2 regions of the Sphingomonas silueang genome follow, and region 1 is predicted to be linked to the other one. Evidence: predicted binding sites of a transcription regulator. Region 1 holds the regulator's gene; the other holds the start of a gene.
The links. The regulator LexA, encoded in region 1, represses DNA repair genes until DNA is damaged. The targets are predictions, from matches to a motif close to GTTCCNCNCTTGTTCT.
Positions count from the first base shown of each region.

Region 2: ABLE43_RS16975 (ImuA family protein) is a predicted target of LexA. The motif match lies at 1,734-1,749, and genes of this name have one in related genera.

Region 1 is NZ_JBDZDK010000020.1:51,463-54,702, forward strand. Features, by position in the region: gene ABLE43_RS16445 (alpha-glucuronidase family glycosyl hydrolase) at 1-765, shown strand, start outside; gene lexA (transcriptional repressor LexA) at 961-1,629, opposite strand; gene ABLE43_RS16455 (molybdopterin molybdotransferase MoeA) at 1,683-2,861, opposite strand; gene moaC (cyclic pyranopterin monophosphate synthase MoaC) at 3,026-3,240, opposite strand, start outside.
Region 2 is NZ_JBDZDK010000022.1:7,117-10,356, reverse strand. Features, by position in the region: gene ABLE43_RS16990 (SOS response-associated peptidase) at 1-561, opposite strand, end outside; gene ABLE43_RS16985 (HU family DNA-binding protein) at 608-877, opposite strand; gene ABLE43_RS16980 (hypothetical protein) at 919-1,095, shown strand; gene ABLE43_RS16975 (ImuA family protein) at 1,942-2,529, shown strand; gene ABLE43_RS16970 (Y-family DNA polymerase) at 2,444-3,240, shown strand, end outside.

The sequences.
Region 1 (3,240 bases):
ATCGGCACCGATCGCAACTGGTCGGGATCGCAGTTCGACCAGGCCAACTGGTACGCCTTCGGGCGGCTGGCGTGGGACCCGCAGGGGTCGGCGGCGGACATCGCGCACGACTGGGCGGCGCAGACCTGGGGGCCGGCCCCGGCCACGCCGATCGTCGGCATGATGCTGCGGTCGCGCGAGGCGGTGGTCAATTACATGATGCCGCTGGGGCTCAACCATCTGTTCGCCACCGGGCATCATTACGGACCGGGGCCATGGGTGGACGACCTGCCGCGCGAGGACTGGAACCCGGTCTATTTCCACAAGGCCGACCGCGGCGGCATCGGCTTCGACCGGACGCGCACCGGCAGCGATGCGGTGGCGCAATATGCCCCGGCGCTGGCGAAGATGTGGGGCGATCCGGACCGGGTGCCGGAGCGGCTGCTGCTGTGGTTCCATCATGTGTCGTGGGACCGGCGGATGGCATCGGGGCGGACGCTGTGGGCGGAACTGGTCGCGCACTATGACCGGGGCGTGGCCGAGGTGGCGGCGATGCAGGCGACCTGGGCGGGCCTGCAAGGACAGGTCGATCCGCAGCGCTTCGCCGAGGTCGGCCAGTTCCTCGCCATCCAGCGCGGCGAGGCGCAGTGGTGGCGCGACGCCTGCATCGCTTACTTCGCGGAGGTTTCGGGCCGACCGCTGCCGCCGGGCGTGGTGCCGCCGCCGCAGCCGCTCAGCTATTACAAGGCGATCCGCACCCCGTACGCACCGGGGAACGGCAAATGACGGCACGGGCCGGGCGCGATCCCGGCCCAAAGTTTGCGCCAGGGTCTGATCCACTTGCGTGGAAGCGGTGCCGGCCCGCTCCCCCACCCGGCCACCCATCCAGGATACGCTGTGGGTGGCCGGGTGGGGAGCGGGCCGGTACCGCCCTGATCCAGCGTTGCTGGATCAGACACGCATGCGTGGTATGCGCCGCGGTCAGTAGCGGCGCAGCAGCCCGGCGAGCTTGCCCTGCACCCGCACCTGTTCGGGGCGATAGCGCTGCGGATCGTAGCTGCGGTTGGCGGGATCGAGCCGGATCATCGCCCCTTCGCGGCGGAAATATTTCAGCGTCGCCTCGCTGTCCTCGATCAGCGCCACGACGATCTCGCCGTCGCGCGCGGTTTCGGTGCGGCGGACGAGGGCATAGTCGCCATCGAGGATCCCCGCCTCGACCATCGAGTCGCCCGCGACTTCCAGCGCATAATGATCGCCCGCGCCCAGCAGCGCGGCGGGCACGGGGAGCGTCGCCTGTCCCTCGATCGCCTCGATCGGCAGACCGGCGGCGATGCGGCCGTGCAGCGGCAGTTCGACCACGTCGTTGGCGGGCGCGGGCAGGCCGCGCTGCGGCGCGACCTTTGCCGCGGGCTTCTTCGCCGGAGCGGCGACCGGGCGGTCGGGCATGCGCAGCACTTCCAGCGCGCGGGCACGATTGGGCAGGCGGCGGATGAACTCGCGTTCCTCCAGCGCGCTGATGAGGCGATGGACCCCCGACTTGGACTTCAGGTCGAGCGCGTCCTTCATCTCCTCGAACGAGGGGGAAACGCCGGTCGCCTTCAGCCGGTCGTCGATGAAGCAGATCAGCTCGTGCTGCTTACGGGTCAGCATAAAGTCCTCCGTCGGAACAGACGTGGAACCAATAGGAAACGATTTTCTTGCCGTCAAGCGAGTTGCAGGATTTCCGCCGAGTCGCCCGCCTCCGCCGCCGGGGCATGGGGGGCGCGGACGATCAGGCAGTCCGACCGGGCCAGCGTGCGCAGCATCGAACTGTCCTGGATCGCGGCGGTCGATGCCTGTCCGTCGATCAGCGTCGCGCGCAGATAGTCCTGCCGCGCGCCGTTGGGGGGGAGCGGATGGGCGAGGGTGGCGGTGAGCGGGCGGGGCAGCGGATCGGCGGCCCCGGCGATCCGCGCGACCAGCGGGCGGACGAACAGCAGCGCGGTGATGCACGCCGACACCGGATTGCCCGGCAGCCCCAGCACCGCCGCATCGCCCAGCCGCCCGGCGAGCATCGGCTTGCCCGGCCTGAGCGCGATCCGCCAGAAATCGAGGGTGCCGCCCGCCGCGACGAGGGCGGGCTTGACCAGATCGTGATCGCCGACCGACGCCCCGCCGGTCGTGACCAGCAGGTCGGCGTCGACGCTGCGGAACGCGGCTTCCAGCGCGTCGATCCGGTCGGGCAGGATACCCATGTCGACCCGCTCGACCGGCAGGTCGGCGAGCAGCCCGGCCAGCATCAGGCAGTTGGTTTCGGGCAGCTGGTCGGGGCCGATCGCGCTTCCCGCCGGGACCAGTTCGTCGCCGGTGGCGGCGATGGCGACGCGCACCCGCCGCCCGACGTTCAGCGTCCCATGCCCGCCGATCGCGGCCACCGCGGCGCGGGCCGGGGTGATGCGCTCGCCCGCTGCGATCAATATGTCGCCTTCGCGGAAGTCCAGCCCGGCGCGGCGGACGTTGCCTCCGCGCACCGGGCCTTCACCCGCGAGCAGCAGCCGGTCGCCGTCGCGCGCGGCTTCCTCCTGCACCAGTACGCAGTCGGTGCCGGGGGGCATGGCCGCGCCGGTGAAGATGCGGGTGGCCTGTCCGGGAGCGACGGTGCCGCCGAACGAGGCTCCGGCAGCGGATTCGCCGATCACCTCCCATGGGCCGGGCAGGTCGTCGAAGGCGATGGCATAGCCGTCCATCGCCGACAGCGGGCGCGCGGGCTGGGTGCGCAGCGCCACCACATCGGCGGCGGTGTAGCGACCGATGGCGTCGGCGATAGCGATCGTTTCGGTTTGAAGGGGGCGGCCGAGGGACAGGACGCGCGCCTGGGCCTCGGCGACGGGGAGCAGGGTCATGGCGTGGCCTTTATCGGGTTGGATTTCGTCACTTGTGCCGTACCCCGGCGCAGACCGGGGTCCAGTTGGGTAAGGTCGATTCTGTAATACATCCGGCCTCCAACTGGACCCCGGCATCCGCCGGGGTACGAGGCAGGTCGATCCGGAGTGCTACCAACCGCCGCTCACCCGCGCACCCAGTCGCCCGACTTGCCGCCGCGCTTCTCCAGCAGGCACACGCCCTCGATCACCATCGCCTTGTCGATCGCCTTGGCCATGTCATAGATGGTGAGGAGCGTCGCGGAAGCGGCGGTAAGCGCTTCCATTTCCACCCCGGTCCGGCCCGCGGTCGCCGCCGTCGCCGTCACCCGGATCGCGCCCTCCTCGAAGCCGAAGTCGA
Region 2 (3,240 bases), on a different contig from region 1:
GGCTTCTAGCCAGCGCGTGTAATCCTCATCATGTAGTATGACGGGCATTGCCTTGGGGTGTATCGGAGCGACGATTGAGTTTGGCTCCGTGGTAAGAAAACCAAAGGCGTTGCCCCGCTCCGTTGGCCGCCAGATGCCAGCGAACGCGAAGATCGGGCGGCTTGGTACGTCAAACCAGTGGAGCGGCTTTCTACCATCCTCACCTGGAACCTGACCGTATTCCGAGAACGATGTCACGGGCACCAAGCAACGCCTCGCTGGTTCTTTCAACATCGAAGCCCAAAATGGTGAGCGCAAATTGCGTACGTTAGTCACGTACTTTGTTAGCTTTGCCGCAGGGTCGCGCTTGCTAGGTACCTGCGTGGGCACGCCCCACTCCATACGCTCGATGAGGCGATCGTCGCCATCCTGCACGATGACGGCACCATAGAAGGGCGTCTTCTTTCCGGTCGGGAAGATATCCCCGGTCGGAAATGTCTCATCGACCTCATAGGGAGGGCGGATGCCGAACGTCGCAGCTACCTCGGCTTCCTTTGCCGTCAGCCTGTACCGATTACACATCCGCGCCTCCTGTCGGCGCCGGCGACCGATCGCCGGCGCATGCTCGTCAGAGCTTGTCCTTCAGGCCCTTGGCGGCGGTGAACGACACCTTCTTCGACGCCGCGATCGTCATGGCTTCGCCGGTCGCCGGGTTGCGGCCCTGACGCTCCGGCCGATCCTTGACGGCGAACTTCCCGAAGCCAGGGATCGAGACTTCATCGCCCTTCGCTGCCGCGTCCGCGATCTGATCGAAAACCGCCGTGATCGCCTTCTTGGCATCGGCCTCGCTCGAACCCGTCGACGCTGCGACGCCCTTGGCCAGCTCACTCATGTTCATGTTATTCATGCTCCCTAGGAAAACGATCGGGATCCTTACCCATGACGAGCGACGACACAAAGACCGTGCTGGATGACGTGAACGCCCGGGCGGTTGCGCTGATGCTCGACAAGCTCGAGGACCACGACGTCACCTTGATCTATGAGACGGTCGGCGGGGTAGGGCCGATCGCTGACCTCGCTGCGGACGCGATGCATGCCAGGAACATCGATTTATAGGTGCCGGACGTTGGTGCGGCTAGATCGCGACGACGGCTCCCGTCACGTTGGTTGGTTCCCCAAGGTCCACTGATACGGCTTCCGATCGAACGCCTGACACCGCGATTTGTCTGACTGCGGCATAGGGATGCGGAGGTACTCGACCGATTGCGCCTGCCGCTGGATGGTCAACCTCACACGGTTGCACCCATGCGAGGGAGGGTCACTTTCCGCGACTACGGTCTCCGCATTCCACGACCTGATCGGGTATTCGTCGGTATGCAGGAATACGGACCGCGCGGCGCCAAGGTTCGATAGATCGGCGATGCGGCAGGAGCCTTGGCCTCGCCGGCACTCGATGTGCAGGAAGGTCCGGCCGTCCATATCTGGACCCACGAGCGTTCCCTCGGCCGAGATGAACCCGGTGTCGCTCGCCCGGTCGTCCCTGTCGTCATAGAAGGTCTTCGGCGCGTACCGGACGGGCCGATCCTCAGCCTTCTTCAAGAGCCAAAGGGACGCCGCAACCCCGATAACGGCAGCTGTCCCGAACCCAGCGGCGAAGCTCCGAACACTCAAGCGACGATCCCCCGTACCTCCCCGTGACCGGGTACAATGCGCTGAACCGATCGAGATGGGCTTGACCAACGCGGCTCGGTAACGGAACATAAAGGGAACGAGTAGAGTCTAACCCTTATGCCTGCCGCCCTTGATTCATCAGCGCCGACCATAGCGCATCTTCGGACGATCGCCACACCCGCGACCGACTTCCGCATCATGCCTTTCGGCGTCGACGCGATCGACGGGCGGCTTGGGGCAGGGGGCCTTCGCGCTGGCGCGCTACACGAGGCGACAGCGCAGAGTGCCACGATGGTCGACGACGCGGCAACGACGCTCTTCCTCGCCAGCATCGCCGCGCGTGAAGCTGCTGCGACAGGCGGGCCAGTGTTGTGGGCGAGCTGCCGCGCTGACCTGTATGCGCCGGCGCTGGAGCAGATTGGGCTCCCGGCTGCGGCCGTGATCCACGCCCAACCGCGCGACGACGCGGCCCTTCTGGCAGTGATCGAGGACGCGGTGCGCGACGGCACACCGTCTGCCATCGTCGCGGAGGCGAGCAAGGTTTCCATGGTGGCAACACGCCGCCTGCAGTTGGTCGCGGCCGAGGCTGACATGCCGGTCCTGCTTTTGCGCCGTCGACGCGGTCTCAACGAGGATCCAATTGCCCAACCATCTGCGGCCTGGACCCGCTGGCGGATCGGCACCGCACCGTCTGAGCGGCTTGAGGTCGCGGGTGTAGGAAGGGCGAGATGGGCGGTGGAGTGCGCTCGCCAGCGTGGGGGTGAGGGGTTCTCCCTGATTGTGGAGGGCAGCGATGAGACGGGTCGTCTCGCTGTTCCTGCCGGACTTAGCCATCGAGCGGCTGAGACGGTTGGAACGGTCCGCTTCGCAGCAGCCTGAACGGCCTGTCCTCGAGCTGCCGGTAGATGACGACCCCGGCTCCTGTTCGGTGCCGCGGGGCGGCGGTTGGCGGCCAGGTGCGCGGTGGGCACGCGAAGGCCTGCCTTCCCGCGCCGACGTCGAGACGCAGATCGCGGCGCTGCCAACGCATGCGCAGCCGCCTATGCGCGAGCTTGGCCGGCGATCGGAGGCAGCAAGCCACCCTTATAAGACCGTGATCGCAGGGCATCAGGCGCCAAAAGCATCGCCGTTGGATATTAAAACCCATGGCTTTCCACCCTTGGCGCTTATCGGGAAGGCTGGCCGGCGCGAGGAGGTGGTTGCTGCCTGCGAAGGCGCACGGGCGCTTGGCATCCATCCCGGCATGGCTGCGACCCATGCACGCGCGCTCGTATCGGATCTCGATTTCCGTCCGGCCGAGCCGGAGGCTGATGCTGCACTCCTCGACCGCTTGGCACTGTTCGCGGTTCGGCGCTGGTCGCCGATTGCTGCTGTCACGCCCGCCGATGGGCTCTGGATCGACCTTGCTGGCTGCGCGCATCTGCATGGTGGTGAGGAGCGGTTCTGCAGGCGGCTGATCGCCTTCTGCCGTCGTGCCGGCTTCACCGCACGCGTGGCCGTCGCTGATACGGCAGGGGCGGCCCATGCCCTCGCTCGCTTCGGCCACAGCGAGCTGACCCGCGTCGAGCCGGGTGCAACCGCCAGTGCGAT